4 regions of the Streptomyces sp. NPDC043427 genome follow, and region 1 is predicted to be linked to each of the others. Evidence: riboswitches for the same ligand, from Rfam matches in the RefSeq annotation. Region 1 holds a riboswitch; each other region holds the start of a gene.

Region 1 (5,712 bases):
TCGGAGGGCGGGAGCTCTCCGTGCTCGCCCCGGCCGTCACGGAAGACGTACCGGTCGCGGGCGGCGGAGCCCGGGCCGGCCGCCAGGGCCTCCTGGAACCAGACGTGCTGGTGCGAGGTGTGGTTCGGGACCAGGTCGACGATCACCTTCAGGCCCAGGCGGTGGGCCTCGGCGACCATGTCGTCGAAGTCGTCCAGGCTGCCCAGGCGCGGGTCGACGTCCCGGTAGTCGGCGACGTCGTAGCCGCCGTCGGCGAGCTCGGAGGGGTAGAAGGGGCTGAGCCACAGCGCGTCCACGCCGAGCGCCGCGAGGTGGGACAGGCGCTGGGTGACACCCCGGACGTCGCCGAGCCCGTCACCGTCGGCGTCGGAGAAGCTGCGCGGATACACCTGGTAGATGACGGCCTGCCGCCACCAGTTCGGATCCTTGGACGAGAGGTCGGGCGTGGTACGGACGATCACGCTGGCTCCTCTTCGGGTTCTCGGCGGATGATGCGGACGAGCGGTCTATGCACGATAAAGGGAAATTCTGTCCACATCGCCGGAAAAGTGAACCTCCGCCACCGTCGGAACGAATCATTCCCCGTGTGACGGAACTGTGATGGCGTCCGAACTCACTTGCCGTCGCAGCAGGTTGACAGCGTTCCGCCGCGAGATCCACCATGAGTACACGCTGTGGCGCATGTGACCAATGGGCCCGGTGTTTCTTCGACCGCACACCCCCGGTACGGCCGACAGCGTCGTGCTGCCCTCCCGCCGTACCCGGGTTTCGCACGCCAAGATGGGATCTGCATGTCCATAGCGAGACGTGTCACCATGCGCCGCCTGCTGGGGACGGGCGCCGCGTCGCTCGCCCTGTGCGCTGCCTCCGTCGCCGCTGCCTCCGGTGCCTGGGCCTCCGAGCCCGGCGGGGACGGCTGGGCGTCCGGCGGGGCGTACCAGCCGGGCACCGGCGCGGGCACGGAGACCGGCACGGACCGCTGCCAGTTCTCCCTGGACGGCGTCGGCTTCTTCGACTCGGTCAAGGTCGACGACCAGAACCTCAAGCCGACCGAGGACGGCAAGGTCCACATCAAGGTCCGCACCGCCGGGGACGCGAGCACCTGCACCGCCTCCCTGTCGTCCTTCCTCGCCCACGGCGCGGACTTCGGCACCTCCGGTGAGCAGATCTTCATCGACTTCGACACGGTGACGGTCAAGCCCGGCCAGACCGAGTCCCTCGACATCGCGGTGCCGGACGCGGGCTGCTACGCGCAGATCGACCTCTACCGGGGCGCCAAGAAGTTCGACGGCAAGCTCGACGCGAAGGACGGCTTCGAGCACGGTGAGCTGCCCAAGGGTCCGGACCGTCCGGTGATCAAGGACAAGCTGATCGCGGCCTGGAACGGCGGCAGCAAGGACTGCACGACCATCGAGTCGCAGCCCCCGACCACCCCGCCCGCCTCCACCCCGCCCACCACGCCCGCCACTCCCACGACGCCCCCGGCGAGCGAGCCCGTGACCCCGCCGGCCGAGACCGAGCCTCCCGCCGGCACCCCGACCCCGTCCGGCTCGACCTCCACCCAGCCGCCGAGCGACTCCGAGTCCACCACGCCCCCGGCTGCCACGCCGCACGGCGGCGGCGGCGACCTCGCGGAGACGGGCGCGAACAGCAGCACGACCCCGATCGCCATCGGCGCGGCGGTGCTGCTCGCGGGTGGCGCGGTGATCGTCGTGTCGACGCGCAGGCGCAAGGCGGCCGCTCGCTCGTAGCGACGACGCCGGGATCTTGGGGGCCGGGGGCCTGGGGGCGTTGCCCCCGGGGCCTCGGCCCCACCCGGCTGTGCGGGAGCTGCGGTGAGCACCTACTGTGGGCGGGCCGTGGTGTTCGGGAAGTCGGTGTGAAGCCGGCGCGGCCCTCGCCACTGTGATCGGGGAGTTCCCGTCCCGCGTCCCGTGAGGGACAGCCACTGGTCGTCGCGAGGCGGCCGGGAAGGCAGGGCCGGGCGCGTACACCCGGAAGCCAGGAGACCGGCCACGGCATCTCACGAAGTGATCCACGAGGTGCTGGAGCTGACCGTATGACCGAGCCTGTTTCGCCTGCTTCCTTCCGCTGGCGGCGTGAGGACACCGTGCGGACGGCGGTGCTGATGGCGGTCATCGCCGCCCTGCACGTCGTCGCGTTCGGGATCCTGTTCCTGCTCGTCGTCCCCGGCCACTACGAGGTCGGCGACAAGGCCTTCGGCATCGGCCTCGGCATCACCGCCTACACCCTCGGCATGCGGCACGCCTTCGACGCCGACCACATCGCCGCGATCGACAACACCACCCGCAAGCTGATGGCCGACGGCAAGCGGCCGGTGTCGGTGGGCTTCTGGTTCGCGCTCGGCCACTCCAGTGTCGTGGTCCTGCTCGCCCTGCTGATCGCGGGCGGCACCCAACTGGCCGGCCGGGTCATGAACGAGGACTCGGGCACCCACCAGGTCCTCGGCTTCCTGGGTACGACCATCTCCGGCACGTTCCTCTACCTCATCGCCGCCCTCAACCTGGTCGCCCTGGTGGGCATCCTGAGGGTGTTCCGGGCGATGCGGGCGGGCGCGTACGACGAGCGGGAGCTCGAACAGCACCTGGACTCGCGGGGCTTCATGAACCGGATCCTCGGCCGCCTCACCAACTCCATCTCGCGCCCCGGCCAGATGTACCCGCTCGGCTTCCTCTTCGGCCTCGGCTTCGACACCGCGACCGAGGTCACGCTGATGGTGATGGCCGGTTCGGGCGCTGCGGCGGGCCTGCCCTGGTACGCGGTCCTGTGCCTGCCGCTCCTCTTCGCCGCCGGCATGAGCCTGTTCGACACCCTCGACGGCACGTTCATGAACTTCGCCTACCAGTGGGCGTTCTCCAACCCCGTCCGCAAGGTCTTCTACAACCTCACCATCACCGGCCTGTCCATCGCCGTCGCCTTCTTCATCGGCACGATCGAACTCGTCGGCGTCCTCCACGAGAAGCTCGACCTGCGCGACGACGTCACCGGCTGGATCGCGGGCCTCGACCTCGACAACGTCGGCTACATCATCGTCGGGCTGTTCGTCGTGGTGTGGGCGGCGGCGGTCGCGTACTGGAAGCTCGCGAAGGTGGAGCAGCGGTGGGCGGTACGGCCCGCCGACACGCAGTGACTTCGGTGAACACCGGGCGAACTACCTGTGTGCATATGTGACTTGACCGTGACGCGACCGGCCATCGCAAGGTAATCTTTTGGCAAAGAGGTGTTCGCAGGAGCCAAGTGGATCGAGGGAGGCAATCGTGTTCGATCTCCGGACCGAGGCAGAGATGAGGCTGCACTCGGAGAAGACGGCCCGGGAACTCGCACTGAAGAAGCAGCGGGAGAAGTCCGGCGAGGCGCACACGAGCGCCGAACCGACCGCCACCCCCGACACGGCGGCTACGGCTTCTCGACCGTCGTCAGCCACAGACTGACGTAGCGCTCCACGTTCACGCCCAACGCCACGTCTACCAGCGGCTGTTCACGTTCGCCGTGGTGTATCTCGGACTCGCCGGGGCGTGGGCGGCGGTCCACGACCGTCTGGCCTCGGGTCGGGCCCGGGGCGAGGGAGACCTCGACCGGGAGGAGCTCGGTGGTGATCCCCTCCGGGTCGACGACGGCGCAGACCGCGCCGGCGTCACCGAGGCCGCCCATGGGGGTGGGGTCGCCGGAGGTGGCGGGGTCGCGGTGGGCGAGGAGTTCGCCGGCCATGCGGAGGCTGGGTTCAGGGCTGTTGCGCAGGCGTTGGACGTCGGCCGCCGGGACGAGGACCCGCTTGAACACGTCCAGGCCGTACATGGTGATCGGCACCCCGGCGGTGAGCAGGATCGCGGCCGCCTCCGGGTCGTGCCACACGTTGAACTCCGCGACCGGCGTGGCGTTCCCGGTGGCCACCGCGCCGCCCATGAACACGATCCGCTCGATGTTGCGGACCACCTCCGGGTGCGTACGCAGCAGCAGGGCGATGTTGGTGAGGGGCGCGGTCGGGATGAGGGTGACCGGATGCGGGGAGGCGAGGATCTCCCGGCGCAGCAGCGTCACCGCGTCCACGTCGACCGGGGTGCGGGTGGGGGCGGGCAGACCCAGGTCCGCCATGCCGTCCTGGCCGTGCACATGCCGGGCCACGCGGACCGACTCGATCAACGGGCGTTCGGCGCCCCGGGCGACGGGAATGCCCGGGGCGCCGGCCTGCTCGAGCACGGTGAGGGTGTTGCGCACGACCCCGTCGACGTCGGTGTTCCCGGCCACGCAGGTCACCGCGCGCACGTCGAGGCCGGGGTGACGGACCGCGAACAGCAGGGCGAGGGCGTCGTCGACGCCGGTGTCACAGTCGATGATCACGGGGATGGGACGGTCGGTGGGACGGTCGGCCGAGCGGTCGGTGGGGCGATCGGTCATGAGGCACCTCCCTTTCGTCACTCCGACCCTACGCAGCCCGACCCGCTCCGCTCACCTGCCCCTCACGCCCAGAGGCCGGTCCCGCGTGCCGCCACCTGTGCCGCCACGCGGTCCAGGAGCTCGGCGGCGGGCAGCACTCCCGGCTTACGGCCGTCCCGCAGGCGTACGGCGGCCAGCGCGCCGTCGGCCTCCCGCTCGCCGATCACCGCCTGGTACGGGACCAGCCGCGCGGCCCGGACGCGGGCGCCGAGGGTGCCGTCCTCGGGGCCGTACAGCCGTGCCCGCAGTCCCCGTTCCTCGGCACGCCGCACCAATTCCTCCGCTTGTCCGACCTGTGCGTCCGCCACGGGGAGCACGGCCAGTTGCTCGGGGGCGAGCCACACCGGGAAGGCGCCGCCGTGCTCCTCGATGAGGTGCGCGACGGCGCGCTCGACGCTGCCGATGACGCTGCGGTGGACCATGACCGGGCGGTGTTTGGCGCCGTCGGCGCCGATGTAGTGCAGGTCGAAGCGTTCGGGCTGGTGGAAGTCGATCTGGACGGTGGAGAGGGTGCTCTCGCGGCCGGCGCGGTCCTCGATCTGCACGTCGATCTTGGGGCCGTAGAAAGCGGCCTCGCCCTCCGCCTCCTCGTAGGCGAGACCGGAGCCGTCCAGGACCTCCCTCAGCAGCGCGGTGGCCCGCCGCCACAGGGCGGGGTCGGCGACGTACTTGCCGCCCTCGCCGGGCAGGGAGAGCCGGTGGCGGGAGGCGCGGATGCCGAGGTCGGCGTAGGCGCGGGTGATGAGGTCCAGGGCGGCGCGGGCCTCTTCCACGGCCTGGTCGAGGGTGCAGAAGATGTGGGCGTCGTTGAGCTGGATGGACCGTACGCGGGTCAGGCCGCCGAGGACGCCGGACAGTTCGGAGCGGTACATGCCGCCCAACTCCGCTATGCGCAGGGGTAGTTCGCGGTAACTGTGGGAGCGGGAGCGGTAGATGAGGGCGTGGTGGGGGCAGAGGCTGGGCCTGAGGACGACCTGTTCCGCGCCCAGGTCCATGGGCGGGAACATGTCGTCGCTGTAGTGGTCCCAGTGGCCCGAGGTCTCGTACAGCTCGCGCTTGCCCAGGACGGGCGAGTACACGTGCCGGTAGCCGGCGGCGCGTTCGGCCTCCCGCACGTACTCCTCCAGGGTGTGCCGTACGACGGCTCCGTCGGGCAGCCAGTACGGCAGTCCCGCGCCCATCAGGGGGTCGGTGTCGAACAGGTCGAGTTCACGGCCGAGGCGACGGTGGTCGTGCATGGTGGGCTCCCTCACTGGA
Region 2 (5,712 bases), on a different contig from region 1:
GTGCCGGCTGTGTCCGCCGGTGTGTCTCACACGGGAGCCGATGTTGTCGGCGACGCCCTTCTCGTCGATCCACAGGAAGCGCTCGGGCTGCCCGGTCTCCAGGGCGAGGGCCACCAGGTCTCCCGCCTCGGCGACGAAAGGATGCAGACACTGCCGGGGCGAGTCGCCGTTCCCGGTGTTCACGCCGGGAGGGCCGGGCGCCCGGTTGACCGTGCCGGCCGTCGACAGCCAGCGCTTGACGGTGTCCACGGCGGTCGTTCCGCCGCCCCTGCGAGACGGCGGACCTGACGCATCGCCGTCGTCGTGCACGTGGTGGCCGACGTTTTCCGGGAGTTCCCAGAGGCACAGCGCCTGGAGCAGGCTGAGCTGCGCATACCAGCACCGGGACCGCTGGAGGACCGTCTCCGCCTGCCGGATCAGGTCGGCGCGGCTGCCCCGGTCCGTGTGCGGGTGATGCACGCGCCGGTTGGCCGCGTACTTGAAGCCCTGGGCCAGGGCGGCTTCCAAGGCGAGCGGCAGGTCCGGGGCGCCGCCGACGTGGACCGGGTCGAGGTGGCGCACCCACCTGGCGAGGCGTTCCTGGGCCTCGCCACGGTGGGCTTCGTCGACCGAGCCCACCAGCATGGGGAGGATCCAGGCCCGCATCACGAAGTTCCGGAGCAGGCGAACCCGTTGCGTGCGGTATGCCTCGTTGAGTTCGCGCAGCTTGCCCTGGAGCTGTTCGGTGCGCTCGGACGACGCGGCCCCGGGGGACCCGCGGGCATCCACCTCCTGTGCCGCCTCCTTGGCCCATTCCAGGTACTTCCGCCTCTTGGCGGCTTTCAGGCGTGTGACCGCGCCGTTGTATTCCTGCACGGGATCGTTGTGGAGGCCGAACTTCTCGCGTATCACGGCGAACGCCGCGCTGCCTCCGCTGCCGCACTCCTGGGCGGCGGCGAGGCGTAGGGAGTACGACGGCTCATTGACACCCAGTGTGAAGAGCTGCCAGTACAGTCCACTGGTGTCGGTCCTGTCGGAGACCCTGCGCAGCGCCGCGCCGAGCTGCTTGATCAGCGCCAGCTTGGCGTCGTCGATGGTGCGCGTGTCCCCCTTGATGCCGGTCCAGCAGGAGTGCACCGCGCCCACGATGCGGCCGAGCCGTCCCGGAGACTCCTCCACGCTTTCGACCTCCAGCGCGGCCGCGTAGAGGTCCAGAACCTTCGAATCGTCCGTGCGGTGGCTCGCGGCCGCGCAGAGCCGGTGGGTCAGGGGGCGCCCGTGCAGGGGTGCCTGCCGCACCAGTTCCTCGAGCTCCTTCTTCGCCTCGGCCCGGACGCCGCTTCCCTGAGCCGCGAGCTCCGCCGCCCGCCGACGGGACAGGAACACCAGGGCGACGAGCAACTCACGGCTGGGACCGGGCGGTTGCAGCGCCTGGTCGACCAGTTCTCCGGCGCCCCGCTCGCCCATGGCGGCCAGCATGCGGAAGCCGAAGTACGCCTGGACGATGCTGTGGGGGAAACGGACCTTGCGCTCAAGACCTTCCACCAGCCTGAGCTTGTTCGCGTGGGCCGCGAATCGGGCGAGGACGGCGTGGCACTGGTCCATGCTCGCCTCGCTCAGACGCCTGCCCTCCTCGTCGCCGAGCCTGGCACAGAGCGTGTTCCAGATCCGTTGCCGATGCCACTCGGAGAAGACGTTCACGCGCTTTCCGTACTGGTCGAAGCCGCGCGCCCTGGTCCACAGGTGTTCTGCCCTGGCCGTCGCCCGCCGCACCGGGCCGGGGTGCACGTCCGTGTCGAGCAACTCGGCGAAGCCGACCTCCAGGTTGTCCTGGAGCAGGCCGATGCAGGCCAGGGCGGACACCACTTCGACGGTGTCGAGGCGCTCCTGCCGGCTCAGCGCGACGTCCTCCCGCAGCCGGCCCTCGCACAGCCTGCGTTCCCACCTCTCCAGCAACTGCAGCCGCAGCATGCTGCGGTCCCGGCCGGAGACGTCCAGAGGCTCCGGGTCCTTCGGGTTCAGGAGGCCGTTCTGGTGCAGTTCCCGAACGATCTGGAGGTAGATGGGTGATTCGGTGACCTCCGCCGATTCCACGATCCTGTCCAGGTACTGCTCGTCGCTGCCCGACGCGCGTGCCTCGACGAAGTGCAGGGCCTCCTCCTCGCTCAACGGTTCCAGCTCCACGATGGCGGCGGGGGTGCTCTCCAGGGGGCTGTGCGGCCGCGAGGCGATGACCAGAGGCAGCTTCTCTTTGTGAGCGCGCTCGATGGCACGGCGGATGATGTTGTCCCGGTTCTGCTGGAGACCGTCGTCGAGGAGCGCCTCTTCCAGGCCGTCGGCGATGACGACCGGTTTGTCGTCGGCGAGCAGTTGCTGCCAGACCCGATCGATCTTGGTGCGTGCCAGGGTCCCCTGGGGCGTCTCCTCGGCGAAGCGCCGCTTGGCCATGCGCTCGAAGTTCAGGTCGGCCTCGCCGGCCGCGTCCCTCAGCCGGATCGGCACGGGCACCGCGTGCTGCTGGGCCAGCAGTTCGGTGAGCCGCACGAGGACGGCGGTCTTCCCCACGCCGACGCCGCCGACGAGCAGGTAGGGCCGGCGGGTGTCGCGGTCCCGCAGCCGTTCGGCGATGACCTCGGCGACCTCGTCGCGGCCCACGATGTCGTCCGTGTCCTGGCCGGCGGTGAGCACCAGTTGACCGGGTCTCCTGCGTGCCTTCCCGAGGTAACGCCGCTTGGTCCAGCCGTACCAGCAGAACAGGAAGAGCGCGGCGGCGATGGATGCGGTGAGTACGGGACCGACGAAGCGGAGGAAGGCGTCGAACCCATCGTCCTTCCGCAGGTCCTCGAAGCCGGTCGACTCGCCCGTGATCAGGATGTACAGGCCCTCTCCGCACCAGGCAAGGACCGCGAGCACGGCGATCAACCAGACAATCCTGGTCGCGTTGCCGTAGGAGAACCCGGTCCGCCACTTCTTGGGCCGGGTGGTGCCGCGCCGGGCCTCCAGACGGATCGTCAGGGTGTGCCAGCGGCCGACGAGGACGCTCCGGACCCGGTTCCCCGCCCGCCTCAGACCCAGCGTGGCCATGGGCGCGTTGCGCGGCCGCTCCTTGCCGGGCGGGCGACGGACGACATTCGTCATCGTGCGTGCTCCCTCCGAGAGCGTTCTCGGGGCGGAGGGCTCCGCGGGCGCCGGCGCCTACTTCCATGGAAGCACTCTCGGGCCGCCCCGCAACCGGTGCGGACATCGGGGGTTCGCTGTCGAACGCGTCCGGCAGACTCGGCCCCATGGACATCATCATCCGGCAGGTGGAACCCCGCGAGTACGACACCGTCGGCGAGATCACCGCACAGGCCTACCTCCAGGACGGCCTTCTCGACTTCGGGGAGAGCGACGCGTACCTGGGCGAGTTGAGGGACGTGGCCAAGCGGGCCGCGGCCGCCGAGGTGCTGGTCGCGGTGGAGCAGGGGCGGGTGCTCGGCGGAGTCACCTTCGTGCCGGACGGCGGCCCCATGGCCGACATCGCCCGGCCCGGCGAGGCCGAGATACGGATGCTCGCGGTCGCGCACACCGCGCGTGGGCGTGGTGTCGGCGAAGCTCTCGTACGGGCCTGCGTCGAGCGGGCGCGCGCCGTCGAGGGCTGCACCGGCATGGTCCTCTCCACCCAGGCCACCATGCACACCGCCCACCGCATCTACGAACGCCTCGGCTTCACCCGCACCCCGGAGCGTGACTGGAACCCGATTCCGCACCTCGACGACATCACTCTCCTCACCTATGAGTTGACGCTGTGAAACCACGGCAACACAACATCTGGGGGTGACACCGCAGCCCGGCACAAGATGTATGCTCATGCTCGCTGTCGCCGCAGGGGAATCCGGTGCGAATCCGGAACTGTCCCGCAACGGTGTACTCATGCGCGTATGCCCGCGTATGAGCGTCAGTCCGAGGACCTGCCGACAGCGCGCCCGGCCCGTCCGGTCCGGGTGCCCGACGTCCGGGCCTCGTGGAGTGGGTCGGTGGACGCGACGCCGCGTGCGCTCGTGCTGCCCCCTGCCCTCCGCCAGGCCCCGTGCCGAGCGAGGGAGAGCCCCACGTGACCATCGCGCCAGCCGAACCGGCTTCAGCGACCGAGCTGGAGAACGACGGTCCCGGTGCCGCACTGCTGCGGACCCTGACCGAGCTGACCGCCGACCTGCCCGACGCCGACCCCGGCCGGGTCGCCGCCGCCGCTTTGCGGGGCCGGTCGGCGCGGGCCGACGAGGCGGAGCTGCGCCAGCTGGCCACGGAGGCGGCCGCCGGCCTCATCTCCGAGGACCCCGTCTACTCCCGGCTGGCCGCGCGCCTGCTCACCATCTCCATCCGTGCCGAGGCCGCCTCCCAGGGCGTCACGTCCTTCACCGGGTCCGTGGCCGTGGGGCACCGGGAAGGCCTCATCGCCGACCGCACCGCGGAGTTCGTGCGCGTGCACGCCGACCGGCTCGACGCCCTCGTCGACACCGGCGCCGACGACCGCTTCGGCTACTTCGGCCTGCGCACCCTGCACAGCCGCTACCTCCTGCGGCACCCCCTCACCCGCAAGGTCGTGGAGACCCCGCAGCACTTCATGCTCCGGGTGGCCGCGGGCCTCGCCAAGGACGACAGTCCCCGGTCCGTCGACGAAGTCGCCGCGCTCTACGGGCTCATGAGCCGCCTCGACTATCTGCCCTCCTCCCCCACGTTGTTCAACTCGGGCACCCGGCACCCGCAGATGTCGTCCTGCTATCTGCTCGACTCCCCGAAGGACGAGCTGGACTCCATCTACGACCGCTACCACCAGGTGGCCCGCCTGTCGAAGCACGCCGGCGGCATCGGTCTCTCGTACTCCCGGATCCGCAGCCGCGGTTCGCTGATCCGTGGCACCAACGGGCACTCCAACGGCATCGTCCCGTTCCTCAAGACCCTGGACGCCTCCGTCGCCGCCGTGAACCAGGGCGGCCGGCGCAAGGGCGCGGCCGCGGTCTACCTGGAGACCTGGCACTCCGACATCGAGGAGTTCCTGGAGCTGCGCGACAACACCGGTGAGGACGCCCGCCGTACGCACAACCTGAACCTGGCGCACTGGGTGCCGGACGAGTTCATGCGCCGGGTGAACGCCGACGGCCAGTGGTCCCTCTTCTCCCCCGCCGACGTGCCCGAGCTGGTCGACCTGTGGGGCGAGGAGTTCGACGCCGCCTACCGCAAGGCGGAGGCGAACGGGCTCGCCAAGAAGACCCTCCCCGCCCGCGAGCTGTACGGCCGCATGATGCGCACCCTCGCGCAGACCGGCAACGGCTGGATGACCTTCAAGGACGCGGCCAACCGGACGGCCAACCAGACGGCGCTCCCGGGCCATGTCATCCACTCCTCCAACCTCTGCACAGAGATCCTGGAGGTCACGAACGACGGGGAGACCGCAGTCTGCAACCTGGGGTCCATCAACCTCGGGGCTTTCGTGGACAACGGCGACATCGACTGGGAGCGGCTGGACGCCACCGTCCGCACGGCCGTCACCTTCCTCGACCGCGTCGTCGACATCAACTTCTACCCGACCGAGCAGGCCCGCCGGTCGAACGCGAAGTGGCGGCCGGTGGGCCTGGGCGCGATGGGCTTGCAGGACGTCTTCTTCAAGCTGCGCCTGCCCTTCGACTCCGCCGAGGCCCGTGAGCTGTCGACCCGACTCGCCGAACGCATCATGCTCGCCGCGTACGAGACGTC
Region 3 (5,712 bases), on a different contig from region 1:
CCGACCGGGCCGCCGCCCAGGATGTGCAGCCCGTCCCGGATCTGCACGTCCTTGATCTCGCACAGATAGCCGTCGATGTGCATGACGAACTCGTCGAAGTCGTCGTCGCCGGGCTGCTCGGCCACGTGCAGGTCGTGGTGGAGCTCGGCCGCCTTGACCAGCGTCCAGATCTGGGCCCGTACGGCCGGTGCCTTGGTCGGGTCCAGGTCGGAGACGAGCGCGTACTCGTCGAGGAGCTGCTCCAGCTTGGCGAGGTCGCCGTAGGTGTCGGCACGCGCCATCGGCGGCACCAGGTGGTCGACGACCGTGGCGTGCCCGCGCCGCTTGGCCTGGGTGCCCTCACCGGGGTCATTGACGATGAAGGGGTAGATCAGCGGAAGGTCGCCGAGGACCGCGTCCGGCGCGCACCCGCCACTCAGGCCGAGCCCCTTGCCCGGCAGCCACTCCATCGTGCCGTGCTTGCCCATGTGGACGATCGCGTCGGCGCCGAAACTGTTCTCCAGCCACCGGTAGGCGGCCATGTAGTGGTGCGACGGCGGCATGTCGGGGTCGTGGTAGATCGCGATCGGGTTCTCCCCGAAGCCGCGCGGCGGCTGGATCATCACGACGACGTTCCCGAACTGGAGGGAGGCGAGGACGATGTCGTCCCCGTCGACGTACAGGCTGCCCGGCGGCTCACCCCACGCCTCCAGCATGGCGTCCCGCAGCTCGGGGTCGAGCTTGTCGAACCACGCCCGGTAGTCGGCGAGCGGCACACGCGCGGGCGCGGCGGCCAGCTGGTCCTCTGTCAGCCACTCGACGTCGTGACCGCCGGCCTCGATGAGACGGTGGATCAGCTCGTCGCCGTTGTCCGGGTACTGGGTCAGGCCGTATCCGGCGTCCCGCAGCGCGTCGAGCACGCGTACCGCCGACGCGGGCGTGTCCAGCCCGACCGCGTTGCCGACCCGCGAGTGCTTGGTCGGATACGCGGTGAAGACCAGCGCGAGCTTCTTCTCCGCGTTCGGCTTGTGCTTGAGCCGCGCGTGCCGTACGGCGATCCCGGCGACCCGCCCGGCCCGCTCGGGGTCGGCGACGTAGACCGGGACGTCGTCGGGGCCCTGCTCCTTGAAGGAGAACGGCACGGTGATGAGGCGCCCGTCGAACTCCGGGATCGCGACCTGCATCGCCGCGTCCATGGGGGAGAGGGCGGCGTCGGACTCGTCCCAGGCGGCATGCGAGGAGGTGAGGCAGAGTCCTTGCAGCACCGGGATGTTCAGGTCGGCGAGCGCCCCGATGTCCCAGGACTCCTCGTCGCCGCCCGCCGAGGCCTGCGAGGCGTGCGTGCCGCCGGCGGCGAGGACGGTGGCGACGAGGGCGTCGGCCCGGCCGAGGATCTCGTACAGCCCGGCGTCCGCACCGCGCAGCGAACCGCAGTACACGGGAAGCGCGTTGGCGCCCCGCGCCTCGATCGCGTCGCAGAGCGTGTCCACGAAGGCGGTGTTGCCGCTCAGTTCGTGCGCCCGGTAGAAGAGCACGCCCACGGTGGGACGGCCGTCCACGACAGCACGCTCGCCGTGGACGCCGTACTCGGGCATCTTCTGCGGCTCGACGAACCCCTCACCCGTCAGCAGCACGGTGTCGGAGAGGAACCGGGCCAGCTCGGTCAGGTTGGCGGGCCCGCCCTCGACGAGGTACCTCAGCGCCTCCGCCACGACACCGGCGGGCACCGACGACTCGGCCATCAACTCCGCGTCGGGCACGGTCTCTCCGCCGAGCAGCACGGTCGGGATGCCGGACGCCTTCAGGACCGCCAGCCCGTCCTCCCAGGCCCGCTTGCCTCCGAGCAGTCGTACGACGGCGATGTCCGAGCCCTCGATGAGGCCGGGGAGTTCCTCCGCGGCGTCCACCCGGGTCGGATTGCCGATCCGGTACGACGCACCGGAAGCGGCCCGCGCCGCCAGCAGGTCCGTGTCGGCGGTCGACAACAACAACACTGTGCTCATGCGGGCGCTCCCGGTGGAATGAAAGGCAGTCCTTGCGGCGCGCCCGACTCGATGAGCCGCCGGAGCGCGTCCGTGTCCGCGTGCTGTTCGATCAGGTCGCCGAGCCGGTCGAGCTGCTCCTCGCGCAGCGCGGCGAACGAGGTGTCGGGGGCCGGCACGAAACGGCGGCCCGCGGCGGCCGCCACCTCGCGCAGGAAGGCCCGCCGGAAACCGTCCGACTCCAGCGAACCGTGCCAGTGGGTTCCCCAGGTCTGTCCGACCCGGCAACCGTCGAGGCTGTGTCCTTGGTCATCGGAGATGAACGCTTCCCCTCCGTGGACGTCGGCGACCCCGTGATGGATCTCGTACCCCTCGACCCGCTCGCCGAGGGCTTCCCCCACCGGCCGGGTGAGGGTCTTCTCGCGGGCGAACCGCACCCGCACGGGCAGCACGCCGAGCCCGTCGACGTGCCCGAGCCGGCTCTCGACCTCGTCCTCGATGTGCTCGCCGAGGATCTGGAAGCCACCGCAGATGCCGAGGACGGGCCGCTGTTCGGCGGCCCTGCGCTCGATGGCCTCCGCGAGCCCCCGCTCCCGCAGCCACTCCAGCGCCCGTACGGTCCCCCGCGTCCCCGGAATCACGACGAGGTCCGCGTCGGCCAGTTCCTCCGGCCGGTCCACGAACCGCACCACGACACCCGGTTCGGCGGCCAGCGCGTCCACGTCGGTGAAGTTGGACATGAGGGGAATCGCGCAGACGGCGACCCGCAGCACGTCCTCGCCGACGGGCGGGGCGACGTTCGACTCCCGCACCGTGCCCCGCAGGGACACCCTCAGCCCGTCCTCCTCGTCGATGCCGAGCCCGTGCCGGAACGGGAGAACCCCGTACGTGTGCCGTCCGGTGAGCCCGTGCAGCATGTCGAGCCCGGGTTCGAGCAGGGAGACGTCACCGCGGAACTTGTTGACCAGGAACCCGGCGACACACTCCTGGTCCTCGGGCGACAGCAGGGCGACGGTCCCGAAGAAGGAGGCGAAGACCCCGCCGCGGTCGATGTCGCCGACGACGAGCACGGGGAGCCGCGCGTTGCGGGCGATCCCCATGTTCACGATGTCCGTCCGCCGCAGATTGATCTCGGCGGGACTCCCGGCCCCCTCACAGATCACCGCGTCATACGTGCCCCGCAACTCGGCGAGACAGTCCAGCACCGTCCCGAGCAGCTTCTGCTGCCGCCCACCGTGATAGCCACGCGCACTCAACTCACCCACGGGCTTCCCGAGCAGCACGACCTGACTGCTCTGCTCCCCGCCGGGCTTGAGCAGCACCGGGTTCATCAGCGCGGTCGGCTCGACCCGACAGGCCTGGGCCTGCATGGCCTGCGCCCGCCCGATCTCCGCACCTTCCCGTGTGACGAACGAGTTGAGCGACATGTTCTGCGCCTTGAACGGCGCGACCTTGACGCCCTGGCGCACCAGCCACCGACAGATCCCGGCGGTGACGACACTCTTCCCGGCATCGGAGGTGGTGCCGGCGACGAGCAACCCGCGCCCGTTCACGAGAGACCTCCTACCGGCTGTGGGCGGTCGTTCGGCAGGGCGATGGGGGTGCCCCCGCTCGAGTGAAGCCGAGAGTGGGGGAGGGTGGCCACGGTCTGCAGCGCCGGGCGCCTCGTAACCCGCCCCCGCAGCAACGCCCCCGCCGCACTCACCCCGAGCGCCAGCCAACTCACCCGCCGCGACAACCGAACAGCCCGCTCGATGTCCCGCACCTCCACCGCACGCCCCTCTCCATTCAGCACAGGCCGATGCTCCACACGCCCCTCGTACGACAACGTCCCGCCCAGCCGCACCCCCAACGCCCCCGCGAACGACGCCTCCACAGGCCCGGCGTTGGGACTCGGGTGCTTGGCCGCATCCGCACGCCAGGCCCGTACGGCCCCCCGCGGATCGGGCCCCGCCACAGCCGCCAGCACCGCGGTCACCCGAGCCCCCGGCCACCCGGCGACGTCGTCGAGCCGCGCAGAAGCCCACCCGTACCGCCGATAACGGGCCGACTTGTGCCCGACCATCGCATCCAGCGTGTTGACCGCCCGGAACCCCAGCAGCCCCGGCACGCCCGCGATCCCGCCCCACACCAGCGCCCCCACCACCGCGTCCGACGTGTTCTCCGCGACGGACTCCACGACGGCCCTGGCGATCCCGTCCGCGTCGAGGGCCTGTGGGTCCCGCCCGCACAGATGCGGCAGTCGTGCCCGCGCCGCGTCGACGTCCCCCGCTTCGAGCGCCCGCCCGATGGTCCGGGCTTCCCGGCCGAGTGAAGTCCCCCCGACGACGGCCCAGGTGGCGGCACCGGTCAGCGCGACGGAAGCAGCCGGGGAGGGGCGTACCGCACGAGCGGCCATGGCGCCGAGGGCGACGGCGCCACCGGCGCACACCGCGGTGTGCAGCGCCCCCCACCCCCGGTGGTCGCGCCACAGCACCCGCTCGACGGCACCCGCGGCCCGCCCGAACGCGGCGACCGGGTGTCCGCGGCGGGGATCGCCGAGGAGCAGGTCACCGAGGAGGCCGGCGGCGGCGCCGTACGCGAAGACGCGATCGGCACCCATCGGCTCAGCCGTCCGTGGGGTCGGGCAACAAGCTGGTACTGGCCCTCAATCGGCAGCCGCGCATGGCGATATGTCCTCACTCAGGGTGTCCGCGCCCTGGTTCGACGAGACCGGCGGTGAGAGTTCCTGGCTCCCGGGGCTTCCTACCCCGGTGACAGTGGCGGGACCGCGCCGGATTCTCACCGGCTTCCTCTCCTGCCGCCGTACATGGCTCCGGCAGTCCACCACGGCCCCGGAAGAGCCGTCAACTTGCTGTTGACCTGCGACGGGAGAGTGTGGAGAACCCCACACGCGGGCCGTCGAGGGCGTCACACGCGCACGTGGGGTGCGGGACGACGATCCGTCCCGCACCCCACGTGGTGCCCGTGTGCCGCCGGTCAGGCGGCGATCAGGCGATGATCAGGGAGATCCCGTACGCCACCGCCGCCGCGCACGCCGCGAAGCACACGTACGCGCCGGTGACCGCGAGAGCGGCGGAGCCGCCCTGGGCCGCGGCCCGCTCGCGCCGGGAGAGGCCGGTGATGCCGAGGGTGAACAGGGCCACGAGGGCCACGGTGACCACGAGGCTGACCCCGAAGACGGAGCCGAGAGCCGCCCAGTCGATCTTCATGCTGTCTCTTCCTTCATACCTGGCGTACGGACCGGATGCGGCTCAGACGGTGGTGGTGGCCGGCGGGGCGGACTCGGCCGCGGAGGCCGGGATCGTCGCCGACAGGTCCTCGGCGACCGTGCCCGCGGGCGGCGGGCTCACCACGGCGATCGCGGTGGTCACCACGCCGGGCGGCTCCTCGGAGTCGTTGACGTTGCTGTGGTCGACGACCTCGCGGCGCGAGATCTTCCAGATCGCGGCGCTGGAGGCGACGAGGAAGACGGCGACGACGGCCGTGCCCCAGTCGCCGAAGCCGGTCACGTACTCCGCGAGCGCGCCGACCAGGGCCGCGGCCGGGAGCGTGAGGCCCCAGGCGACGAACATGCGGGTGGCGGTCGACCAGCGGACGACGCCGCCCTTGCGGCCGAGGCCCGCGCCCATCACCGAGCCGGAGACCGAGTGGGTGGTGGAGAGGGAGAAGCCCAGGTGGGAGGAGGCCAGGATGACCGTCGCGGCGCTGGTCTGGGCGGCGAAGCCCTGCTGCGGCTGGAGGTCGGTCA
Region 4 (5,712 bases), on a different contig from region 1:
CGGCAGTGTCGCCGTTGGTGGTCCAGATCTTCTGGCCGTTGACGACGTACTGGTCGCCGTCGCGCACCGCGCGGGTCTTGAGGGACGCCAGGTCGGTGCCCGCGCCGGGCTCGCTGTAGCCGATGGCGAAGTCGATCTCGCCGGAGAGGATCCTCGGCAGGAAGTACGCCTTCTGCTCCTCCGTGCCGTACCGCATGATCGTGGGGCCGACGGTGTTGAGCGCCATCAGGGGCAGCGGGACACCCGCCTGGGCGGCCTCGTCGAAGAAGATGAACTGTTCCATCGCGGTCAGGCCGCGCCCGCCGTACTCCGTGGGCCAGCCGACGCCGAGCCAGCCGTCCGTGCCGAGCCGTCGGATCGTCTCGCGGTAGAAGCGTTTCTGGGCGACCGGGTCGGCGTGCCGGGTGGAGGCGTTGTCGGGCACCAACTCGGCGAAGTAGACACGCAGTTCGCTGCGCAGCCGCTGCTGCTCGGGCGTGTGGTCGAGATGCACGGCGCCTCCTGGCTCCCCTGGGCCGGTCCTGACGGCCCACACGGTAGAACGTGTTCCAATAATTGGGAATGGCGGGGAGACGCGAAATGGGGATGTGAAGAGGCCCTCGGCACGCGTGCCGAGGGCCTCTCCTACCGGGAACCGGTCACGAGGCCACGGGAGTCGGCCGTGCGGCGGCGACCTCCTGCGCCGCGGTCCGTGGCGCGAGCACGCGTTCCGCGAGCAGCCCGAAGACCAGCCCGAAGGTGGTCCACAGGGTGGCCTGCACGGCGAGTGCCGCCAGGCGGAACTGCCACAGCAGGGTGGCCGGGAAGTGCTCGGGGACCTCGTTGAAGGACGGCAGGAAGGCGTACGCCAGCCCGACGGCCAGGACGAAGAACGCGCCCGCGACGAGGGTCGCGTTCCAGTTGCCCAGGCGTGGCGCGAGGCGCCGGCCCAGGATGACGGTGGCGACGGCGAGCAGGACGCTCAGCACCACCATCAGGAAATAGAGGGTCGTGCGTTGTCCGATCGTGTCGGGGTCGCCGACGGCGGGCGGGTTGGCGGGGTACTTCAGGAACGGCACGACGTACACGGCGACCAGACCGGCCGTCGCCAGGAGCAGCGCCCTCGCGCGCGGCCCGAAGCGGCCGATCCGGCCGAGGGCGAAGCAGTACGCGAGGGCGGCGATGCCGCCGAACGCGACGCCGTAGACGAGGACACCGGTGGACAGGCCCGCGGTGGACTGCATCGTACGGCTGACGGGTTCGGCGCCTCCCGCGTGGTGGTGGGCGTGCGCCTCCTCGAAGGCGATGGCGGCGTCGACCCGCGACTCGCCCAGGAAGTAGGCGACGACGAGGGCGAGCAGGCCCGCGGCGAGTCCCGCGAGCATGCCCCGCACCAGGAGGGTGCGGACGGTGGTGGAGTTCATGGGCGGGTACGTCCTTCCCCGGCTGTCAGTGGCAGGGGAAACCGAGCAGGTGGCGCGCGTCGTGCACCCACTCGTGGACGTCCTCGCCGGACATCACGGAGGTGGCACCCTGTTCGGCGCCGACGAAGTAGAGCAGGACCAACATCAGGATGCCGAAGAAGACCGCCCAGGGGACGATCGCGCCGATCGGCAGCTTCTCGGGTACGGCAGTGGGGGCAGCGCTCGGCTGGACGGCGGACTGCGCCATGGCAGGACCTCCCTGGGGAACTCGCGTCCCGTATCGGTGGTGCACATGACGACGGACGCGGGTCTGACTCACCCGGCCCGCACCGAAGTGCGTGCCCGGCATACAGTGGCGCGACCGTGCCGGAATCCCACCGGCTTCCACGTACCGTCGTCGATTTCGACGTGACCGTACCGCGACGCAGGGAATCGGCCAAGGGCGCGTGCTCAGCCGCGTGCGCCCGGACGGGCCTGGTCACCCGTCAAGTCACTGTACTGGTAGGGGCGTTGAGGGCGGGAGTGACGAGCGTGGCGGAGTGGGCATGACAAGCCGAGTGATGTTGATCTCACCGGCGATCAGCGTGGCGCTGCGGGAGGCCCGCTTCGACGACGGCTGCCCCCTCGACCCGGCAGGCCTGCGCCGGGCCCGGGCCGTCGCGGGCACCCTGCCTGCCTGGGAGGCGGCTTGGTCCTCCCCCACCGTGCGGTGCCGCGAGACGGCCGAGGCACTGGGACTCGACGCCGTGGCCGTGCCGGAACTCGCGGGACTGGACGCGGGCCGCTGGCGCGGGGCGACGCTGGCGGAGGTGAGCGCGACCGAACCCGCGGCTCTTGCCGAGTGGCTGGCGGATCCCGGCTCCGCCCCGCACGGCGGGGAGTCGGTGCGAGCCCTGTGCGACCGAGTGGCCGCCTGGCTGGAAACGGCCGCCGACAGATCGGGCCGGACCGTCGCCGTCGTCGAGCCGGAGGTGTCCCGCGCCGCGATCGTCCGCACCCTCGGCGCACCGGACCAGGCCCTGTGGCGCACAGACGTCCCACCCCTGACAGCCGTCGAGCTCAGCGGCAGATCGGGCCGCTGGAACGTCACGGTCGGGCACCCGCTCGGCTGAGCACGGCGATGAGCCGCTCAGCGCGGAGGGCACCGCGGATCACGGTTTCGCGGGCCTGTCGACGCTTCGGGGCCCACCCCCAGCGGCCGATCGCAAGCAGGCGATCAGGCTCAAAGCGGCCCTGCGGCGCGCGGGTGTCCCGGTGGCGGCTGCCGTGCCGGACGGTCGGGGCGCCGGGACGGTCGGGCACCGGCTCGGCGGAGGCCCACTGACCCGCCCAGCCTCGCAGCGGCCACGGAACACCGGCCCGGGCCTGTCGACACGTCGGGGTCTGCCGGCCGGCCGCGGCCAAAGCGGTCGCGCGGCCTCGCGAAGGCCAACGGCCCGCGCCGAAGTGCGCGGACGGTGGGCGCCCGGGCGTACCGGTGGCCTGGCAGCAGCAGCCACGGATGTCGGCTGGTGGCAAGGCGCCTCGCCGACAGTTGCCGTGGCGCCCCGGCGGTCCGGGTGCCGGGCGTCGCGGTGAAGCGGTCAGACCAGGGTGGCGATGAACTCCGTGCAGGCCTTCGCACAGGCGCGGCACGCCTCCGCGCTCTCCTCGGCACCCGGTTGTCCGTCGAAGACATGTGCGGACTCCAGGCAGACGGTCCGGCACCACTCCAGCTGGACGCGGATGCCCGCCTCGTCCAGATGGTTCTGCTCGGACAGCACACGGCAGGTGGCGTCACACACCTCCGCGCACATGATGCCCTTGCGTCGTACGAGTTCCTGCTGTTCGGTCCCGTCCGGATCCACGAGGCTCGCGCGCAGCGCACACGCGCGGGCGCACTCGGTACACGCCTGCGCACATGCGAAACGGTCCTCCAGGAACCGGAAGAGCTCCTGCTGGGATGTCGTCGGTATCACGTAAGGGCGGGTAGCCGGTGCGGAGCCCGTCAAACCCGTGCGGCAGCCCCCTACAGAAGGTCATCGCGCGTTCACGGAACCGGATCGGCCGGTTCACTCCCCCTTCGAGGGGTATTCGGCTGGTATGAGTACCGCAACCATGCAGCTGGCCCAAGCGAGCGGGCTGCTCAGCATCGCGCTCTTCGTGGTCGGGGTGGCGGTCGTGGCCATACTGGCCGGCGGCCTCTGGCTGGGCTACCGCATCAAGCTCAACGAGTCGCCCCGACCGCGGCCGGACGAGCAGCCACACCTTCCCCCGGAGGGACCCGTCCACGAGGTCCAGCAGAACCGGGAACCCGACGAGATCCCCCAGATCTCCAAGGACGGCCGTGCGCTCACCCCGTACGAGCTGACCAACATGCAGACCCGCCCGAGCTCCTCCAAACAGCGGCCGCGCTGGGGCCGCGGCAGCAGCGGTTCCTTCGGCGGGGGCGGCCTGGGAGCCCACTGAGAGGGGCCGTCCCGTGAGACGGGCCGCCGTCGCGGTTCCCCCATCTGTCGATCGGCAGCCTGGGGAGAGCCGCGTACGGTCGCTGACGGGCGGCGAAGTCGAGGTGAGGTTCTGATCGCGCGTACGAGCACCAGCACGCCGACCGCCGCCCGGTGACGACGGTGCCGGCCGCCCGCCTGGAGCAGCTGCACGCGGGCGCGGAACCGACGTCCGTGCTCCCCCCCAGTCCCCCTGCGACCCGCGACCTCGTCCCAGCCCTCCAGCGCCCTTCAGCCCACCCCGCACGGCATCCCGGACCAGCGGGGCAGGCCGAAGGGCGACCGGATCTGATGGGATGCCCGGCGCGCCCGCCCGGTCCCGGTGCGTCATCGCTCAGCGTGATGACAGGCGGCCGCCCCGGCCGAGAGGCGCCCTCGTCCGGGGCGCGACCATGGGCCGGTCGCCCCGGGCGAGGGTGAGGGCGTCCAGATGGGCCTGGATGTACGGCATGGCCACCCTCTCCAGTTCGAGCTTCCCGTCCACGAAGGCCGGGTGGACGTTGACCTCGAACACCACCCCACCGTTCTCGACGGCCAGGTCGACGCCCGCGAAGGGCAGGCCGACGGAGGCGGTGGCCGCGACGGCGAGTTCGGTGAGGCGCGCGGGCAGGTCCTTCGGGGCGATGTGGACGGCGGTGGCGCCCTGGCAGGTGTTGCACGGGATGTCGGTCCGGGGCTGGATGTGCTCCCGGGCGTGGATGACCCGGCCCCCGAGGACGAAGACGCGGAACTGGTGACGGGCGCCGTCGGGCAGGATGTTCTCCGCGTCCCGGGAGAGCAGCCAGTCGGTCTCGCGCTCCGCGTAGAAGGCCGCGGCGTCCTTGAGTCGGTCCGGCGTGGTGACGTGGAAGGTGTCGTTGCCTCCCGTGCCGATCACGGGCCGGGCCCAGGTGTCCCCGCCGAGCCGGTCGAAGGCGGCCTCCGCCTCGCGTGGGCCGGGCCGGGACAGGACGACGGTCTCCATCTGGGCGACGCCGTCCCGGGCGAAGCGTTCCACGGTGAGATTCTTCTCGGTCGCCGTGCGCCAGGCGTCCGTGCCGGTGGCGAGGGTGATCGCCTGATGGTGTTCGAGGAGCTGCTGGAAGGCGGCGAGTTCCCGGCGGTGGTGCGGCTGGATCTCGTAGACCACGACGACGTCGGGCACGAAGTCCAGCCCCTCCTCGGGGACCCGCAGCCGTAAGCGCTCGCCGTCGCCGACTGCGCGGCCGGATCCGTCGGGGGCGAAGTGCCGGGCGTCGATACGGACGGGGGGTGCGCCGGTGAGCAGTTCGACGGCTGTGGCCAGGTACTCGCGGCAGCCTTCGGAAGAGGTGGGGTCGGCGATGAGGGCGATGCACGGTCGGGACACAGCGGCCTCCAAGGGCTCAAGGACACGCGCTCGGACCGCGGACACTCGGCTGCGGGGTCCGAGCGGTTTCACGGGGGTGGTGCCTGTCGCGCCAGTGGTCCTCGGGACACGTCGCTCCGGCCGCCGCGTCCGTGTGCGGGGCGCGTCGGGAGGTCGCGACGGCCGGGCGGGGCGGCCGGTGACCACAAGGGTGGGGCTTCGCCCTGCCGACGGACGGCGCAGGGCTGGGCGCCACACTGTAAGTGCCCGGCGGGACCCCGTAACAGGGCGCACGCACGCCGGTCTCCTGCTCCCGCCTCTGCGCCGTTCGCCCCGATGTGTGCGCCCTGCGGCAGGCCGTGGGACGGGGAATGGGTCAGGAGTCGGCGCGGACGCGATCCAGCCGCCCGACGCGGGCCACGTTCTCCCGGTCCTCGGCGTCCTCGCTGGCGTCGGCGGCGAACCAGGCGTCCAGGATCTCCTTGAGCAGCGGCTC

The links. A riboswitch is a leader RNA that binds a small molecule or an ion and turns the genes downstream of it on or off. The one in region 1 is predicted to bind cobalamin.
Region 2: linked by a shared signal. The riboswitch ahead of AC067M_RS04540 (ribonucleoside-diphosphate reductase subunit alpha) and the one ahead of nicT (Nickel transporter NicT) in region 1 are both predicted to bind cobalamin.
Region 3: linked by a shared signal. The riboswitch ahead of AC067M_RS31315 (cobalamin biosynthesis protein) and the one ahead of nicT (Nickel transporter NicT) in region 1 are both predicted to bind cobalamin.
Region 4: linked by a shared signal. The riboswitch ahead of AC067M_RS40890 (CbtB domain-containing protein) and the one ahead of nicT (Nickel transporter NicT) in region 1 are both predicted to bind cobalamin.

The regions. Positions count from the first base shown of each region.
Region 1 covers NZ_JBWKCC010000017.1:54,068-59,779, reverse strand. Annotated here, with positions in the region: gene AC067M_RS25505 (glycoside hydrolase family 13 protein) at 1-461, opposite strand, end outside; gene AC067M_RS25500 (LAETG motif-containing sortase-dependent surface protein) at 792-1,751, shown strand; cobalamin riboswitch at 1,844-2,032, shown strand; gene nicT (Nickel transporter NicT) at 2,060-3,151, shown strand; gene AC067M_RS25490 (nucleoside hydrolase) at 3,418-4,416, opposite strand; gene thrS (threonine--tRNA ligase) at 4,479-5,693, opposite strand.
Region 2 covers NZ_JBWKCC010000002.1:141,118-146,829, forward strand. Annotated here, with positions in the region: gene AC067M_RS04530 (NACHT domain-containing protein) at 1-3,117, opposite strand, end outside; gene AC067M_RS04535 (GNAT family N-acetyltransferase) at 3,264-3,770, shown strand; cobalamin riboswitch at 3,823-3,951, shown strand; gene AC067M_RS04540 (ribonucleoside-diphosphate reductase subunit alpha) at 4,073-5,712, shown strand, end outside.
Region 3 covers NZ_JBWKCC010000024.1:83,101-88,812, forward strand. Annotated here, with positions in the region: gene cobN (cobaltochelatase subunit CobN) at 1-1,982, opposite strand, end outside; gene AC067M_RS31310 (cobyric acid synthase) at 1,979-3,514, opposite strand; gene AC067M_RS31315 (cobalamin biosynthesis protein) at 3,511-4,563, opposite strand; cobalamin riboswitch at 4,665-4,804, opposite strand; gene AC067M_RS31320 (hypothetical protein) at 4,952-5,173, opposite strand; gene AC067M_RS31325 (inorganic phosphate transporter) at 5,216-5,712, opposite strand, start outside.
Region 4 covers NZ_JBWKCC010000040.1:8,381-14,092, reverse strand. Annotated here, with positions in the region: gene AC067M_RS40900 (acyl-CoA dehydrogenase family protein) at 1-493, opposite strand, end outside; gene AC067M_RS40895 (CbtA family protein) at 639-1,403, opposite strand; gene AC067M_RS40890 (CbtB domain-containing protein) at 1,429-1,650, opposite strand; cobalamin riboswitch at 1,688-1,836, opposite strand; gene AC067M_RS40885 (histidine phosphatase family protein) at 1,949-2,515, shown strand; gene AC067M_RS40880 (four-helix bundle copper-binding protein) at 2,987-3,358, opposite strand; gene AC067M_RS40875 (DUF6479 family protein) at 3,486-3,851, shown strand; gene AC067M_RS40870 (ATP-grasp domain-containing protein) at 4,224-5,237, opposite strand; gene AC067M_RS40865 (RpiB/LacA/LacB family sugar-phosphate isomerase) at 5,593-5,712, opposite strand, start outside.